Regions from separate parts of the Bacillus sp. T3 genome, predicted to be linked through region 2. Evidence: riboswitches for the same ligand, from Rfam matches in the RefSeq annotation. Region 2 holds a riboswitch; each other region holds the start of a gene.
What was found. A riboswitch is a leader RNA that binds a small molecule or an ion and turns the genes downstream of it on or off. The one in region 2 is predicted to bind glycine.
Positions count from the first base shown of each region.

Region 1: it holds a riboswitch for glycine, as region 2 does, so the genes downstream of both, RGF10_RS10610 (ACT domain-containing protein) here and RGF10_RS16440 (amino acid permease) in region 2, are expected to answer to the same signal.
Region 3: it holds a riboswitch for glycine, as region 2 does, so the genes downstream of both, gcvT (glycine cleavage system aminomethyltransferase GcvT) here and RGF10_RS16440 (amino acid permease) in region 2, are expected to answer to the same signal.

Region 1 covers NZ_CP137761.1:2,040,414-2,046,784, forward strand. Annotated here, with positions in the region: partial or broken gene RGF10_RS10595 (hydantoinase B/oxoprolinase family protein) at 1-956, shown strand, start outside; gene RGF10_RS10600 (acetone carboxylase subunit gamma) at 986-1,480, shown strand; gene RGF10_RS23805 (DEAD/DEAH box helicase) at 2,063-4,033, shown strand; glycine riboswitch at 4,184-4,261, shown strand; gene RGF10_RS10610 (ACT domain-containing protein) at 4,355-4,630, shown strand; partial or broken gene RGF10_RS10615 (PFL family protein) at 4,649-6,011, shown strand; gene RGF10_RS10620 (YwbE family protein) at 6,086-6,283, opposite strand; gene RGF10_RS10625 (hypothetical protein) at 6,283-6,371, opposite strand, start outside.
Region 2 covers NZ_CP137761.1:3,200,555-3,206,925, forward strand. Annotated here, with positions in the region: gene RGF10_RS16420 (transketolase family protein) at 1-69, opposite strand, end outside; gene RGF10_RS16425 (transketolase) at 69-902, opposite strand; gene RGF10_RS16430 (lysophospholipid acyltransferase family protein) at 1,040-1,717, shown strand; gene RGF10_RS16435 (DUF2621 family protein) at 2,110-2,370, opposite strand; gene RGF10_RS16440 (amino acid permease) at 2,524-3,897, opposite strand; glycine riboswitch at 4,044-4,123, opposite strand; gene RGF10_RS16445 (ZIP family metal transporter) at 4,349-5,086, opposite strand; partial or broken gene RGF10_RS16455 (CBS domain-containing protein) at 5,816-6,267, opposite strand.
Region 3 covers NZ_CP137761.1:1,417,370-1,423,740, forward strand. Annotated here, with positions in the region: gene RGF10_RS07275 (shikimate kinase) at 1-2, shown strand, start outside; gene RGF10_RS07280 (YqzE family protein) at 57-236, shown strand; gene RGF10_RS07285 (YqhG family protein) at 480-1,271, opposite strand; gene RGF10_RS07290 (DEAD/DEAH box helicase) at 1,249-2,937, opposite strand; glycine riboswitch at 3,167-3,255, shown strand; gene gcvT (glycine cleavage system aminomethyltransferase GcvT) at 3,616-4,728, shown strand; gene gcvPA (aminomethyl-transferring glycine dehydrogenase subunit GcvPA) at 4,748-6,094, shown strand; partial or broken gene gcvPB (aminomethyl-transferring glycine dehydrogenase subunit GcvPB) at 6,087-6,371, shown strand, end outside.

The sequences.
Region 1 (6,371 bases), 1.2 Mb from region 2:
ATCAATTTGGAGAAAATCACGCCGTTAATAGCTTTGAATCCGCAGCTGAAGGAGTTGGGGCAAGTGCGGTTCGTGATGGCATTTCACACGCAGCTGCCATCTGGAATCCTGAAGGCGATATGGGAGACATGGAGATTTGGGAGCTTGCAGAGCCGTTGATCTACCTTGGTCGAAGCATCAAGCCAAATACGGCTGGTTATGGAAAATATCGTGGCGGTAGCGGCTATGAAACGTTACGAATGGTTTATGGTGCCAAGGACTGGACGATGTTCTTCATGGGCAACGGCTATATGTCCAGTGATTGTGGTTTAATGGGAGGCTATCCGGCTGCATCGGGTTACCGTTTTGAAGCACATAAAACGAATTTAAAAGAACGGATTGAAAAGAAATTGCCTCTTCCAACTGGCGGCGACATCGATCCTGACAATCCAAATTATGATGAGTTAATCGCTGGTGCGGAGATTATCCGGGATAAACAAGCGATTACAACTGAAACCATTTTCGAAGATTATGATCTGTACTTGAACTACCTGCGTGGGGGCCCTGGCTTTGGTGATCCACTTGAACGCAATGTCAAATCCATCGAGGAAGACTTAAAAGATGGACATCTTCTGCCACGATTTGCCGAGAAGGTATACGGTGCGGTCGTCATTCAGAATGAAAGTGGTCAATATATTGTTGATGGAAAAGCAACAGAGACTCGTCGACTCGAAATTCGGAAAGAGCGTTTGAAACGTGGTGTACCAGTATCCGAGTGGATAAAGCAGGAGCGTGAATCAATTGTGGAAAAGGATGCTTCTGTCCAAGTGCGCCACATGTATGCCTCTAGCTTTGCATTAAGTGAAACCTTTGCTCGTGAATTTAAAGAATTCTGGAACCTTCCAACCCAGTGGAAGCTAACGGAGGATGAATTGGGTGTTCCAGTGTTTGGACGTAAAATAGACCATAATAAATAATTATTATATGGAAAGAGTGGGGTGAAATCATGACACAATATGATCGCAAAACGATTGAAGAATTAATTGATGGAACGATTGATTTTTACAAACTAAAGGAAATGCTCTCAACCTTTAAAGATCATGATCGATTTGACAAATACATCAGTATCCTTCAAGAACGGGTTTCGTGGAAGGATCCGATTTTGTTACCAGCAGGGCTCCATTTATATTACGTATTAAAGCCTGGAGGAGAGCGCGTCGTCAAATGCGATTGTGGTCATGAGTTTTGTTCTGCAGACGATAATTGGAAGCTCCATGCGTTAATTAATGTACGTGATACTCCAGAAAAATTAGGTGAACTCTACCCGAAAATGCTTGCGCCAGACCCAGAGTGGCAGGTCATCCGTGAATATTACTGCCCGGAATGTGCATCACAGCTTGAGGTTGAAGCCGTTACACCGTGGTATCCAATTTTGAAAGACTTTGAGCCGGACATCGATGCATTTTATGAGGAGTGGTTGAAAAAGCCATTGCCTTTGTAAAATAACAAAAACAGGGATCGTAAACATCTTGTTTAGATTGGGCTATTAGTAAATGGGCGACAGCATAATTGCTGTTGCAGCAGATTGTCTCCGTAAGGGGTTCGGAATGGTCAACATTCCGAACCCCTTTTTAGAGTTTTCCATAATCGGATTGGCAAACCTAACCCAATCCATAATTGGACATCGCTGGTCCAGATTAATCTAAGCTAATCAAAGTGCGGTTATTGAACGGACATATAGGCCCTTATTTTGAGAAAATAACCATTTTGACAGACTTATGCGGACACAGGATACTCTATTTATATAAAAACCACTGAATTATGCCAAAAAATGATTGAATAGCGAACTTGTTGTCCGCTTAGCCTATTAAAACCACACTTTTTGCGGAAATAGAGGAACAAATGTCCGCTGCCTCATAAGTTTGTCTGGGGCGACAGCATTAATGCTGTCGCCTTTTTATGTGGATTGAAAATTTAGATAGGGCTATGTTAATTATCTACAACCAAAAAGAATATTTGCTATTTCCTTGTTAAACACTCATTATTAAAAGGATGAGTTAAAAAAGGAAAGTAGGGGTTTTGTTTGCCTGATTTTTTATCAATGGGTATTTCTGAAGAATTAGTAAAAAAATTAACGGAAAATGGAGTGGTGGTTCCAACTCCAATACAAGAACAAGCAATCCCATTCGTTATGGATGGAAAAGATATTATTGCTCAAGCGCAAACAGGAACGGGTAAAACGTTCGCATTTATTTTGCCGATTTTAGAAAAAATGGATCTAAATGCAGAGCATATTCAAGCATTGATCGTGACTCCGACAAGAGAATTAGCTCTGCAAATTACAGCAGAAGTGAAAAAGCTTATCAACGATAACGATGAAATCGATGTTTTGGCTGTATATGGTGGTCAGGATGTTGAAAAACAGTTAAATAAATTAAAGAAAAATATTCAAATTGTCGTCGGCACACCTGGTCGATTATTAGATCATATTCGGAGAGGTACAGTTGATTTCTCTAAATTAAATACACTTGTCCTAGATGAAGCAGATCAAATGCTTCATATTGGATTCTTAGATGAAGTGGAGGAAATCATTAAGGAAACACCGAATAGTCGACAAACGCTTGTTTTTTCAGCGACGATGCCACCGGAAATTCAGAAATTAGCTCGTACGTACATGCGTAATCCTCAAACTATTCAGGTGGAAAAAACTCAAGGGCCTGCACAAACAGTGAAACAAATGGCGATTTTTACAATTGATCGAGCTAAGCAAGCGACACTTATTGAGTTAATTGAAACACATCGGCCGTTTTTAGCAGTAATCTTTTGCCGGACAAAGCGTCGGGTCAGCAAACTTTATGATGCTCTACGTGCTCATGGCTTTAAATGTGATGAGCTTCATGGCGACCTAACTCAGGCGAAACGGGAACAGGTCATGAAAAGATTTCGAGATGCTGAGATTCAGTTGCTGATTGCCACCGATGTAGCTGCTAGAGGCTTAGATATTGAAGGTGTTACACATGTGTATAATTACGATATTCCACAAGACGCCGAAAGCTACATCCATCGGATTGGTCGAACAGGTAGAGCTGGGATGACTGGTCTAGCTATTACGTTGTATGCTTCCAAAGATCGTCCAGCTCTTGACTTAATTGAAGAAGAACTGAATATTACGATTAAAAAGCAAAATATAGGTAACATGATAAAAGCTGAAAATGAAGGAAATGAAACTGAGGATAAACCAGAATCAACTTCCACAAAAAAGAAAACCAAAGGTGGTCGAAAGGCAGCAACAGCATCAAGTAAACTTGGGAAAAAACCAGGGAAAAATCGTGCAGCTGCAAAAGATGGAAAAGGCGAAGGTCGCCCTTTTTCTCGAAAAAATAATAGCGATGAACTAGGCCGAAAAGAGAAAAAGTTTGATAATAAGACTCCTAAAGGAAGAAAGACAAGGGAAGACCATTTTCAATCGGCAGAACCTGGTCGTTCGAAGAAAACAGCTGGTACGTTTGATAAAACAAAAGGTTCAAGAGATGGCGAGGAACGTCGGTTTGAAAAAGCAAAAGGTTCAAGAGATGGCGAGCAACGTCGGTTTGAAAAAGCAAAAGGTCCAAGAGATGGCGAGCAACGTCGGTTTGAAAAAGCAAAAGGTCCAAGAGATGGCGAGCAACGTCAATTTGAAAAAGCAAAAGGTCCAAGAGATGGCGAGCAGCGTCGATTTGAAAAATCAAAAGGTTCAAGAGATGGCGAGCAACGTCGATTTGAAAAAACAAAAGGCTCAAGAGATGGCGAGCAGCGTCGATTTGAAAAAGCAAAAGGCTCAAGAGATGGCGAGCAGCGTCAGTTTGAAAAATCAAAAGGTTCAAGAGATGGCGAGCAGCGTCGCTTTGAAAAAACAAAAGGTTCAAGAGATGGCGAGCAACGTCAATTTGAAAAGCCAAAAGCTTCAAGAAATAGTAATCAGCGTCGCTTTGAGAAATCATCTGATACTGTCCGTGGTGCTACCAAAATAGGTTCCACTAGAAAAGGTGGAGCTTCAAAAAGAAAGTCACGGTAAAACATAAAGTCCAGTAAATAAAAACTCGTTAATAGTGTTATTTTTCAAAAAATAATCATCCCTATTGACGGGTTTATTATTTATTGGTACCATCACATTATTATTTAAATATTATAGTAAGCAATGAAGGTTATGGGTCACACTATAACTGGAGCAGCTTCTGGAGAGACCGCATCAAAGTGGCGCCGAAGGATTCACAATCTCAGGCAAAAGGACAGAAGAGTAACATAGGAATTAAAAAATATGTTATTCTATTCCCTGCTGAGATTGGAGTTAATCCAATCTTTTTTTTATTTTAAAATAATATAAGAGGTGTGTAGGATGAACCAAAGACGAGCAGTTGTAAGTGTAATTGGAAAGGACCAAGTGGGAATTATTGCAAAGGTGACCAACATATTGGCTGATAACAGTATTAATATTTTGGATATTAGTCAGACTATTTTACAGGACTTCTTTACAATGATGATGCTAGTAGACGTATCGAATAAAGAGAATCTTGACCAATTACAGAAGCAATTTGATGAAGTAAGTGCTGAGTTAGGTCTAAAAATAAACATCCAGCTTGAGGAAATTTTCCAAGCCATGCACCGGATATAGAAGGAGGGGCCACCTAGAATGAATATTGCGATACAAGAAATGATGGAAACCATCCGCATGGTTCAAATGGAAAACTTAGATATTCGTACTGTTACAATGGGAATAAATCTTCACGATTGTGCGGATTCTGATTTTGAAAAAATGAATCAGCGAGTATACGATAAAATCACAACTTACGCTAGCAGATTAAGAGAGGTAGCGGAAGAGGTTGAGAAGGAATTTGGTATACCAATCATCAATAAGCGTATCTCTATTTCACCAATCGCAGAAATATTGGGCAATGCAACGAAGGAACAGGCAGTGGAGTTAGCCAAAACACTCGATAAAGCTGCAAAGGTTCTCGGCATTGACTTTATTGGTGGATATTCTGCCTTAGTACATAAAGGAATTGCAAAAGGGGATCAAACCTTGCTGGATGCACTACCGGAAGCTTTAACGGTAACTGAGCGAGTTTGTTCTTCAATCTCTGTTGCAACAACGAGAACGGGGATTAATATGGACGCGGTAAGTAAGCTCGGACATATCATGAAGGAAGCGGCAGAAATGACAAAAGATCAAAATGGCCTAGCTTGTGCAAAGCTTGTTGTCTTTTGTAATTCCGGTTGAGGACAATCCGTTTATGGCTGGTGCTTTCCATGGCTCCGGCGAAGGAGAAGTCGTGTTAAATGTCGGCGTAAGTGGTCCAGGAGTGGTATTAAATGCACTTAAACGTCATAAAGATGCTGACTTAGGTGAAGTATCCGAGGTTATAAAAAAGACCGCTTTTAAAATTACCCGTGCAGGTGAGTTAATTGGACGAGTAGTGGCAGAGCGTCTTGGTGTTCCATTTGGAATAATGGATTTATCGCTTGCCCCAACGAATGCAATTAACGATAGCGTTGCGGAGATTCTTGAAGAAATTGGACTTGAACGTGTGGGTACACATGGAACCATTGCGGCACTTGCCTTAATGAACGATGCCGTGAAAAAGGGTGGAGCGATGGCGAGTTCTTATGTTGGTGGACTAAGTGGTGCGTTCATTCCTGTCAGTGAGGATAATGGAATGATTCGTGGAATTATCGATAAAGCCTTGACTCTTTCAAAGCTTGAAGCGATGACATGCGTATGCTCAGTCGGACTTGATATGATTGCGATCACAGGAGATGTTACGCCTGCAACACTATCAGCCATTATAGCTGATGAGGCGGCAATCGGAATGATTAATAAAAAGACAACAGCTGTTCGGATCATTCCGGTACCAGGCAAAGAAGAAGGCGAAATGGTGGAATTTGGCGGCTTGCTTGGACGCGCACCTGTCATGGGTGTAAATCCTTTTAGCTCTGAAAAGTTTATCCGTCGTGGCGGAAGAATTCCTGCTCCACTTCAGGCTTTAATTAATTAATGTTAGATCTTAATTCATAAATGTTTTAATTCATGCAAAAAGCATTGAAGGAACTATACCTTCAATGCTTTTTGTTAATTACTAAGTATTTCTTTGACCCTACCAACCTGTCCATCGAGAAGCCTAACCTTGATCCCGTGTGGGTGAAAGCTAGAGTTTGTGAGGATGTCTTTTACAACCCCATTTGTCAGTTTTCCGGATTTTTGATCCGCCTTAAGGACAATCTTGACCTGAGTACCTGGAGAGATGTTACTACGATTTTGTCCTCCCATTATACACCGGTGCGTCTACTTTGATTATTTGTTTTTTTAGTCCGTTGGCTTGTTAATTTTTTTGTTGCTGTTGAAGCATTAGCATAGG
Region 2 (6,371 bases):
TACAATTACATCACCGAAGGCTTCACGTGTTGCTTTTTTCACTAAGATATCTTTTTCTAGTAAACTCATTATCTTAAACCTCCTGCTACTTCTGCCATTGCAAGTTCATATTCTTCTTTATTTGGAGCAACTCCGTGCCAGCCACAAACGTCTTCCATGAAAGAAACGCCCTTACCTTTAACGGTGTTGCAAACTATACATTTTGGTTTTCCATTTTTAGCTTCTCGAATATTGTCTAATGTCTTGACAATTTCTTCCATCGAATGCCCATTTATTCTTTTCGTTTCAAAGCCAAATGCTTCGAACTTCTTTTCTAAATCCTGGTTCGGCATTACTTCTTCCGTTGTACCATCAATTTGTAGTCCATTATCATCTACAAATACAACGAGATTATCTAATTGGTATTTGACTGCACTTTGGGCAGCCTCCCAAATTTGTCCTTCTTGACACTCGCCATCGCCAACGATGGCAAAAACCCGATAATCCTTTGCATCTCTTTTTCCACCAAGTGCCATTCCTACTGCACAAGAAAGTCCCTGTCCAAGTGATCCAGTTGAAATATCAATACCTGGACATTTTTTCATATCCGGATGACCTTGAAATGGTGAGCCGTATTGTCTTAAAGTATGAATTGTTTCATAAGGAACAAACCCAAGTAAGGCTAATGCTGAATATTGGATTGGACAAACATGACCTTTTGATAAGACAAACCGGTCTCTGTCTTCCCATTTCGGATTTTTAGGATCAATGTTCATTTCCTTAAAGTAAAGTGCCGCTACGACATCAGCTGCAGATAGGGAGCCTCCAGGATGTCCAGATTGTGCCCCATATATCATCGTAAGTGCAGCTTTCCTTAATTCAATTGCTTTTTGTTTTAATTCCTCAATACTAATCTCTTTCATTTCAGTCACCTCGTTAAATTATGACTTGCTGATGTTTAAAGGCTCACTTGTTATGTTGTTCACTTGTCTACTAAGTTACCTTATGTTTTTAGTGTACCTCTGCTTTTGCCAATAGTCAACCATGATATACAACTATAATGAAATATTTTTATTTAGCAGAAGTGGATAAACACAATATTTTAACAGCATGGATTGTGTTAGAATATTTCTATGAGTTTACTATGAAAGAGGTTGAGGTTAGTTTGTTTTATAAAATTGCAGTATTTGTCGTAAGGGTGTTCTTGCACATCCGATTTAAAATTAAAATTATCGGGATTGAAAATATTCCGGAAGGTGCAGCTATTCTAGCAATGAACCACACTAGTAACTTTGATGGACCAATGGTTGGGGTCCATACCCCGCGTAAAATGTTTATTATGGGGAAAGAGGAGCTTTTCAAAAACAAGTTTTTTGCAAAGGTAATCCACGAATTAGGCTGCTTCCCGATCAAAAGAGGACAAGCGGATATAAAATCGCTAAAGTATACATTAAGAATCTTAAAAGAAGGCGGTCTATTTTCTATATTTATAGAAGGAACTCGCTCAAAATCAGGAGAAATGCAGGAGGCAAAAAAGGGTATAGGTTTTATCGTTGCCAAGAGCAAAGCACCGGTTGTTCCTACTTACATTTACGGAACAAGAGATAGCTGGTTTAAGTCTGCTGGTGTTATTTTTGGCAAACCAATGACCTTTGATGACAGCGTATCACATGAAGAAATTGCCCAGAGAATTGCGGTAGAATTAAAAAAGCTTAATCCGAATAAAGAACTTTCTTAAAGAAGGTTCTTTTTTTGTTAATTAAGCTGCGTTAAATTTGAGTGTTGCTTTCCGCTCCAGGTGCTTTGCTTTCCGCGGGGCGGGCGGTGAGCCTGTCTAGCTACAGCGGTTCAGGGGCTCGGGGTCATAAGCCAATCCGTCAAGAAGGTCAAAGAACGACCTTCATGCCGGCTCGTCTTATGCCTGTCGCCCCTGGGCAAACCGCCTCCGCTTTTCCTACTCCTCGTCGCTACCGCTCCTGCGGGGTCTCACCTGTCCCGCTGCTCCCGCAGGAGTCTTCGCACCTTCCGCTCCAATCAACTCGTGCCCAAAACAGCATTGAGCTTTAAAACAACCTTTTATTAATTAAAGAGGATCAACCTAACACATTAGGTTGATCCTTAACAAACTTTCTATTTCGCTTTCTCAAGCAATTCCTCAAAAGGTGCTAAATCTATTCCTTTTGCCTTTAAAAGTTTGACCGCACGAACTTGCATATCACCAGGTGATGCAATAATATAGCCTTTCACTACATCTTCCTTTGTAACAGTATCACTTGAAACGCCTTCCAAAATAATATTTTCGATTTTCTTTTTTGCCATTGGGCGTACAAACACGGGGATTGGACTAACTAATTCTTCCAATAAGTCTTTTGCATCTTGATTCCATTCCATAATATTCTATTCCTTCCTAATTTTAAAATTTCATAAACTATTATACATTTTTATACATTTATACACCATAGTAATATTATTAAATGTGTATTGTCTTAGATTTTTTCACAAAAAAACCGCACAATAATCACTGTGCGGTTGCTTGTATGTTGATTAAATTGCTTTTTCCTCTAATTCTACTGACTTTACATTTTTCTTTTTAAATCCATACAATCCAAATAATAAAACGAACCATAGTGGGGTTAGCATTAAGGCAACACGTGTTTCTTCCGCAATTCCCATGATTACAAGAAGAAAGGCAAAAAATGCTAATACAACATAATTAATAAATGGTGTAAGTGGTGCTTTAAAGGTAGATTTTGCACGCAAATCTGGGCGAGTTTTTGTATAGCGAATATGTGCAACTAGAATGATCCCCCAAACCCAGATAAAGCAAATGGCACTAATTGTTGTTACAATGCCAAACGCTTGTCCAGGAAGTAGTTTACTCAACAGAGCTCCAATCGAAATAACAACTGTTGAAGTAAACAACGCATTACTAGGTACCGCATTTTTATTTAATTTTGCAAATTGCTTTGGACCCTGATCATTACTGCTTAAATTGTAAAGGATCCGGCTCGTAGAAAATAAACCGCTATTACATGCTGATGCTGCAGAAGTTAAAACGACGAAATTGATGATTCCTGCTGCAACGGGAATTCCAACTAAACCAAATACTTGTACAAACGGGCTTTGAGAAGCGCTCAATTGTTCCCAAGGATTAATTGTTAGAATAACAATGATGGCACCCATATAGAAAAATAGAATTCGCAACGGAATTTTGTTAATCGCAGATGGTATGTTCTTTTGTGGATCAGATGTTTCTGCAGCAGATACACCAACTAACTCTACTCCAACGAAAGCAAAAAGCACCATTTGGAAGGATAGTAAGAAACCGGTAATTCCATTCGGGAAAAGACCACCATATTGCCATAAATTATTTAATGTAACCGCTCCGGCATCTGTTTTGAAACCAATAATTAGCAAAATTACGCCAATTGCGATTAGGGCAAGAATCGTAATAACTTTAATTAACGCAAACCAAAACTCTAATTCTCCAAAAAGTTTAACAGTTAATAGATTTAATCCTAATAAAATTATCAAACAAATGACAGGAGCAACCCATTGAGGTATCTCGAACCAATATTGAACATAAACACCAACTGCAATTATATCGGCCATCGCAATCATGACCCAACAAAACCAATAAGTCCAACCAGTAACATATCCTGCCCAAGGTCCGAGGTAGTCCGCAGCGAAATCTGTGAAAGATTGATAGCCTGAATTGGACAAAAGCAGTTCTCCTAATGCCCGCATTACAAAAAATACAGCGATTCCGATAATTAAATAAGCGAAGATAATCGAAGGCCCTGCTAATTGAATCGCCTTACCTGAACCTAAAAATAGTCCTGTACCAATCGTTCCGCCGATCGCAATTAGCTGAACGTGCCGGTTTTTTAAATCTTTTTTCAACTCTTGTTGTGCCACCTTCATTCCTCCAATACTTATTTTGATAGTAAAGCAAATGCTTGTACTAAGCACAATAAAAAAGAGATTGGAAGCTCCAATCTCTTAAAACGACAGAATAAAAAACAATATTTGTTATTCTTTATATAAAAATAACAAACAGTATTCGATACTCTTCTGTCCTTTTGCCTGAGATTATGAACCCTTCGGCGCCGCGATTAATCGCGTCCTCTCCAGAAGCTGCTCCTGCTATAGTTTGATCCATAGCAATCATAGCTCGCTTATTAAATTTAGTAATAAAGTGAATACTTAAAACCACTTTAATAAATATTGTGCGATAATTTAAAACTTTATCAGTATTTTTTCATTCGGTCAATACTATTTGAAATAGTTTACTTATAAAATCATATTTACATCAGAATTCTTTTCTAGCCTACTCCTCGAATTAGCATCTAAAAGTTTGATTGATCCATTAATGCCCAAAACCTGCAAATACTAGAAAAACTCTTAAAAATACCAGTCCAAAACATGCCCCTATAATCATTTTTATTGTTTGATGACTTCTGAATCCCTTCCACAATATTTCATAAAAGGTGACATAGCTCAGCGATCCGATTGCTATCCCCATAATCATTGTTTGCAGTTTTGGCGAATGCAAATCGATGCTCATTCCCAAATAGGTATTTAACCCCACTGCAAAAGATAGAAGACAGCTAAACACTATAAATTTTTTAACTTTCTGTTTCGAATTCAAAGCAGTAACCATTAATACCATGCCTTCAGGTATTTGGTGTATTAAAATGGCGATTAGTAATGAAGGGTGATAAAAATGCTGCTCAGATAAATTTAATCCCAATGCAAGTCCAGTTGGAATGCTGTGAATAAACAATGACAAAAACAAAAGAAAAAAGGTCTCTTGATACTCAGATTCAATATGTTTAGCACTGTGTAAATATTTTTCAAAAAGCAGCATCATAAAAATACCTAAAGAAACCCCAGAGACTATCCCAATATGCTGATATTTAGAAACTACTTCAGGAATTAAATCAAACGCCAACAAACCTGCTAAAATTCCACCGCAGAAAACATTAAGATACAAATGATTTCTATTAAAATACCGCCTAATGAACGGAACAGCTAATCCCCCTAAAGCTGTTCCGAAGAAGATAAACACCCCAATAATTATGCTTGTTCTAATTTCCCCTATCATGAGCTCCCCCATCAATGTCCATTTCTATAGTGTATTCAAGAAAAAATCCCCAATGACATCGAACTCAATGAGAGCGAATGACATACAGATGAATTTTAGGGATAAAAAAAACTGACTAGCAAAAGCATAGTCAGGAAGGCTGTGTGCAAGCAATAATCTAGAATCTTCTTTTTAAAGATGGAGACACGATCGTTTTCTCTAACAAATATTGTACTCCATATAACAAATATGCTTTATAGTGGAGGTAAATAAAAAATTGGAAATGATTTAATCCATTAAGGCTTATGATTTTTAATTTTTTAAGAATATCAATAAAAAGAAAAGCAAATAATCCATCAGCAATCACGTTTAGGAAAGCAAACTTTTTAAAGTTTCCGAACGAAAATTTAAGTAACCACATGGATAATGGCATATAAGGACCCACACTAAACGGGAGTTCATCCTTTAGAAAAGATTTGCGCTTATCGTAAAACTTCCACCAATTCCTTTTATGACCATACAGGTGATTAAGAATCTCAAAAATAACAATAAAAACCCCTGAAATCGAATATCTTTTAAAACTCCGCTTTCCGATAAAAAGCAGCGATAACCAGGGAAATAAGATTATTGCTATATTAAAGAATAAGTGTCTTTTTGTTATCATTCATTTCACCTCAGCCGATTTTGTCCAACTTTGTTTATCCTTTCCAAAAATCACAAAAAAAAACCGCCCATTTGAGCGGTCATTCTTTATTCAACAACATTATTTTCTGGTTGTGTTCTTAATTCTTCATTTCGATTGATTAATAGCCTATTTGCACAGTACTTTATAATTTCTCTTCTTGTAACAATTCCGATAAAGACTCCACCATCATCAACAACTGGAACAAAGTTCTGCTCCATTGCCCGTTCTATGATATCTTCAATTTCAGCGTTTATCGAGATTGCTTCATTACTTCGCATGAGCGGAATATCTTTTAGTTTCGTTTTATGTGTATTTTCGAACGATAAACCCGGGTGTTTTTGATTTTCCACAACAAATCCCCCTCCGTTATAGTACCCACATATTTCCCATCATTATCTAATAGTGGGACTGCGGAGTATTTATGATACTCCATTTTTTCTAACGCCTGTCTCATCGTTGATTCAAATTTAATAAATGCTACATCCTGTTTAGGAATCAAGAAAAATGCAATATTCAAGAAAAAGCCTCCTTCTTACCAGTGCTCGAAATTCGTTCATACTTTTCTTATAATTGATCCCCAATATTGAATACTCTATTTTTTTATTTTTGGCTTTGTTAAAT
Region 3 (6,371 bases), 1.8 Mb from region 2:
AAGTTGCTAATCTTTGGGCATACTGTTAACTGAAGCAGTCTGCGGAGGTATGTCTAATGAAGACAAATGATTATGTTAAATACATTACGCAAACATTTGTAAAATATATTGATCAACCCAAGGATGTACGCATTAAGCACAAGCATGATCGGAAGGAAACAAAGGAACCCTTTTTATATCACTGGTTTGGAGTTATTCCTTACGTGTTGATTTCAATGTTTAGGCGTAAACGATAGAAGGGTGGAGGCTGATATTATGATCAGCCTCTTTTTTCTTAAGGCTCTGTTAAATTTGTCTGTTGATTTCCGCTCCAGGTGCTCCCTTTCCGCGGGGAGTCCGGGAGCCTCCTCGGCGCCTTAGCGCCTGTGGGGTCTCCCGTGCCACCTTCTCCCGCAGGAGTCTCGCACCTTCCGCTCCAATCAACAGGTTGCTTAAAAATCAACATCTTTCTTTAACGCAGCCTTCTTAAAAAAGAGCGCTTAAATGGCTTTATCATTTAAATAAAATATTCCACCATTCACGATTGAGATGTTGATTTTGGGCTCATATTGCTCTTGTAATGCAGCTTTTTCTGTTTCAAATGCTTCTTTTATTTCAGAATCCTCATAAAAGTGATGCAGCAAATCTAAATCCTTCTGCCACCGCATTCTTGCTTCGTCTGCCCAAGTATGGTCTTCCTGCTCAAGTGTATTTCTAAAATATTGCTCAATTCTCACCAGTCCACTTTTTGGCATAATCAGCGGGGATAGAGTAAAAGCGTAGTCTGGGATTTTAGGTGTTAAAGGGACTTCCAATAGTCTTCTATGAAAATCTTCAACCATCATTCCATTGATAAGCTGCAATCCGATTGATTTGAATACATCTCGTTTACGGTCACATTGATAGGATATTTTTACATTGAGACCGATCCATGGGTATAAAGGTGTTTGCTTGCTATGATGATGTTTTATCTTTTGATAAAGGCGGATATAGCCTGCAAGACTTTTTGTTGAATTGAAAATCTGGTGCAGACGCGGTGAACCAAAATGAATGGTTTCGCCCTTCACATGATCTGGGGCAAGCTGTGTATTTGTAATAAAGGTAATTTTCATTGGATTAGGTGTCCCGCCGGTTTTTTCTAAATAATGCCAATAAAAGGGTCTATTCATTAATTCCTTATCCAGCTCATTGGTCAGTTGGACGACCATATATCCCTTATCATTCTCTGTGATTTCACAATGGTTTGCATGAAAATACCGTTCTAAAAAATTATGAATTTCCTGCTGCTGCATTCGATTCACCTACTTTCATTTCTTCTGCAAATTGAATCATCGAGGTTAAATTCTCCATTTTAATCCTCATTTCGCCCTCGGATGAGGAGTGACCAAATATATCTTCCAAATGATCTTCAAAATTTCCAAATTCTAATTTTGTTAAAATATCGTCAAGTTCACCAATGACTTTTTCAAATAGATTAATTTTTTCGTAAAGGAGTTTTAATATATGTTCCTCAACGGTTCCTTTCGTAGCAAAATTATAGATCATAACATCCTGTTCCTGACCAAGTCGATGGATCCGGCCAATCCTTTGCTCGAGACGCATTGGATTCCAAGGTAAATCAAAATTGATGATATGATGGCAAAATTGGAGGTTAATCCCTTCTCCACCAGCTTCTGTGGCAATTAAAACTTGGACGTGTTTTTGAAAAAGCTCTCGCATCCAATCTTTTTTACCGCGTTTAAAACCACCACGGAACGGTACGGACGTGATGCCATGTTGCTTTAGGAACCACTGTAAATACATTTGGGTGGCCCGATATTCGGTGAAAATGATCACCTTATCGTTAATTGATTGAATTAATTCAAGTGCCTTTTTTGCTTTTGAGTTTTGCTGGACTGCTTCAACCTTTGAAATCAACGACTGAATCGTTTCTTTAAACATGGTTGATGGTGTTTCCTGCTTTGTCAGCATGTTTTTTAAGGTGAAATAAACTGCTTCACGACTGCTGCAAGCTTCTCGTTGTAAAGTCATAAATGAAAACTGGCTTGATGCGAGCCAATCGCCGCCTGAGCGGAGGTAGGATATCGAATCATACAGATTGCGTTCTTCTTTTGAAAATTCAATTGGAATCGTTTCAACGTGACGTTTCGTCCATTCGATTCCAGTGTCGGCACGACGATTGCGAATCATCACCTTATTGACCAGCTCTTTGAGGTGTTGATCGTCGCTGATGGAGCGACTGTCACGTTTATATTTTTCATAAAAAGCCGTTTCATTTCCTAAATGACCGGGCTTTAATAGTGAAACTAGGTTAAAGACTTCTTCAATTCGGTTTTGAATCGGTGTTGCTGTTAGTAGTAAACAAAATTTCTTTTTTAAGCTTTGCACAAATTCATAGTTTTTTGTTTTGTTGTTTTTAAGTTTATGAGCCTCATCTATAATCACTAAATCATAATTTTGTTCATAGATAATCTCACGATGGGGACTGCGTTTTGCTGTGTCAATCGAGGAAACAACAACGTCATATTGCTCCCATACATAGCTTTTTCGCTGACCAATCGCCGGAATGTAGAATTTCGAGTTAAGCTCCATAACCCATTGGCTAACTAATGAGGCTGGCACGAGAATTAATACTTTCTTAACGAGCCCACGGATCATGTATTCTTTTAAAATTAATCCCGCTTCAATTGTTTTTCCGAGTCCGACCTCATCAGCTAATATCGCTTTTCCATGCATGTTTTCAACGACCTGTTTTGCTACTTCGAGCTGGTGGGGTAGTGGTGTCAAATCAGATAAATGCTTCGGTGCCTGAAGTCCTTCGAAATCTTGAATGACTGTGTGCTCTTCCACATCAATCGCTAATTTATATAGCTCCCAATTCCCCCAAGGACCATCGTTGGTCATTCTTTGCAAAAATTCATCCTGCCAGGAAGAATCGAAATTGATTTGGACAGACATTGTTTCCAGCTCCTTTATCATATTAAGAATATAAAAGCATAAAATGTTCGAAACGATATAATTTAGCGTCTTATATTTATGAATAAAGATATTGCTTAAGATTACGTTTCGATGGTAGGATGATAATAATAGTAAATGTTTTGAAATTTCCCACAGTTGTTAATTGGGGAAGTAATTTTTATGTATTTGGGTATTATCCTACCCAATATCAAAAAAAATATAGATGCGAATGACAATAAGGGGAGAGACTACTCCATGTGGCGCCGAAGGAGCAAGCGTAAAAGCGAATCTCTCAGGCAAAAGAACTCTTATTCGACGCAGCTCTGGAGAGAGCTCCGAAATATTGGAGCCACCAAAGGGGACAGCCGTTTTCGGTAAACTTTCAGGTGCCAGGACAGAGACCACTCGTAAGAACAACGGGAGGTCTCTGTCTTTTTTTATTTAGCTGTGTAAAAAACGTTGTTGATTTTTGGGCAACCTGTTGTTTGGAGCGGAAGGTGCGAGACTCCTGCGGGAGAAGGTGTCTTGGGAGACCCCACAGGCGCTAAAGCGCCGAGGAGGCTCCCAGACTCCCCGCGGAAAGGGAGTACCTGGAGCGGAAAGCAACAGACAAACTTAACAGTATATTGGCACACCTGAAGCTCAAGATTTGTCTACTAATTTTTTAGGGGGAAGACGATGACGAAGTTGAAACGAACTCCTTTATTCGATGTATACAAGCAATTTGGTGCAAAAACAATTGATTTCGGTGGTTGGGAGCTACCGGTACAATTTTCTGGCATAAAAAATGAACATGAAGCCGTCAGAACGAAAGCCGGCTTGTTTGATGTTTCTCATATGGGTGAAATTGAAGTAATGGGAGCTGACAGTCTTCAATACCTTCAAAAGATGATGACAAATGATGTATCAAAATTAATGATTGGTCAGGCTCAGTATTCGGCAATGTGCTTCGAGAATGGTGGTACAGTAGACGATTTGCTCATTTATAAAAGAGCAAACGATCACTATTTGCTTGTCGTCAATGCATCCAATATTGATAAGGACTACCAATGGCTCGATAACCATTTACAAGGGGACGTACAGCTTGTTAATTTATCAGAGCAAACAGCGCAACTTGCGTTACAAGGTCCTGCTTCCGAAAAAATTCTGCAAAAACTTTGCGCTGACATACAGTTAGTGGATATGGGATTTTTTCAATTTCAACAAGATGTAACGATTCAGGGATCGAAGGCATTAGTGTCTAGAACAGGTTATACCGGCGAGAATGGGTTTGAAATTTATTGTGAGGCAAAGGATGCAATTCAAATTTGGAATGCAATTTTAGCTGCTGGAAGCGATGAAGGTGTAATCCCTTGTGGGTTAGGAGCAAGAGACACTTTGCGATTTGAGGCAATGCTTGCACTATACGGTCAAGAACTAAGCCCTGACATCACTCCGATTGAGGCGGGAATAGGCTTTGCAGTAAAGATTAATAAGGAGACAGATTTTATTGGAAAAGCGGTGTTAAAAGAGCAGCGTGAAAAAGGAGCTCCGAGGAAGCTCGTCGGAATTGAAATGATTGATCGTGGGATACCAAGACATGGTTATCCAGTATATAAGGGTGAAGAATTAATTGGAGAAATCACAACGGGGACTCAATCGCCTACCTTAAAAAGAAATATTGGTTTAGCGCTATTAAAGACTGAGCAGTCATCTATTGATAATGAAGTGGAAGTAGAAATACGTGGGAAACGTTTAAAGGCAAAAATCGTGAAGACGCCTTTCTATAAAAAAACAACAACCAGTTTATAAATGATGGAGGAGAGAACGAATGAAGCATCGTTATTTACCAATGACCGAAAATGATAAGAATGAGATGCTCGCGACCATTGGTGTCGAAACGGTTGATGAGCTTTTTAGTGATATTCCTGAGAGAGTAAGATTTAAAGGAGAGTACCAAATAAAACCAGCAAAATCAGAGTCTGGGCTACTAAAAGAACTTGGTGTGCTTGCAGGAAAAAATGCTGATTTAAAAACGTATTCATCATTTCTCGGTGCCGGGGTATATGATCATTACATACCAACGATTGTCGATCATGTAATTTCACGATCTGAATTTTATACAGCGTATACACCGTATCAGCCTGAGATTTCTCAGGGGGAGCTTCAAGCCATATTTGAATTTCAAACCATGATCTGTGAGCTGACTGGAATGGATGTGGCAAACTCCTCGATGTATGATGGTGGAACGGCACTGGCTGAAGCAGCGATGCTTAGTGCAGGTCAAACCCGACGAAAAAAAGTGCTCGTTTCTAGTGGTGTTCACCCAGAGTCGAAAGAAGTATTAAAAACATATGCAAAAGGGCAATACATTGACGTAATCGAACTCCCTTATGCTGATGGTATTGCGAATTTGGCAAAACTTGCTGAGATGATGACTGATGAAGTTGCGGCAGTCATTGTCCAATACCCAAACTTCTTCGGTCGAATTGAACCGCTAAAAGAAATTGAAGAGATTGTTCATGCACATAAATCAATGTTCGTGGTTTCAAGTAACCCGCTCGCACTGGGTGCATTAACTCCTCCGGGACACTTTGGTGCAGATATTGTCGTTGGTGATGTCCAGCCCTTTGGAATACCAACCGCATTTGGGGGACCACATTGTGGCTATTTTGCTGTGACAAATAAATTAATGCGTAAGGTACCGGGGCGGTTGGTCGGGCAGACAGTTGATGAGAATGGAAAACGTGGCTACGTTCTGACCCTCCAAGCGCGTGAGCAGCATATTCGTCGTGATAAAGCGACTTCCAATATTTGCTCGAATCAAGCGCTCAATGCTCTTGCAGCATCGGTGGCGATGACAGCTTTAGGGAAGCAGGGTGTCAAAGAAATGGCGCTCGCCAATATTCAGAAGGCTCATTATGCTAAAAAATCCTTAGTGGAAGCCGGTATGACTGTTGTTTTTAACGGCCCCTCCTTTAATGAGTTTGTAATTAAATTAGAAAAGCCTGTCAAGGAAGTGAATCGTCTCCTACTTTCGAAAGGCATGATTGGCGGTTATGATCTAGGGCGCGACTTTCCTGAATTAAAGCACCATATGCTAGTCGCTGTTACGGAACTGCGCACGAAAGAAGAGATTGATGAATTTGTGAGAGAAGTGGGGGATCACCATGCTTAAACAGGATCAAGCGCTCATTTTTGAATGTAGTACTAAGGGGCGAATTGGCTATAGTTTGCCAGAAATGGATATCCAAGAGGTTGAACTAGAAAGCATAATCCCTTCAGAATATTTGCGCGAGGATGCACCGAACCTTCCTGAGGTTTCAGAGCTTGATATAATCCGACATTACACAGCATTGTCGAAGCGGAATCATGGACTCGATTCCGGCTTTTATCCACTAGGTTCATGTACAATGAAATACAATCCGAAAATAAATGAATCAGTCGCGCGTTTT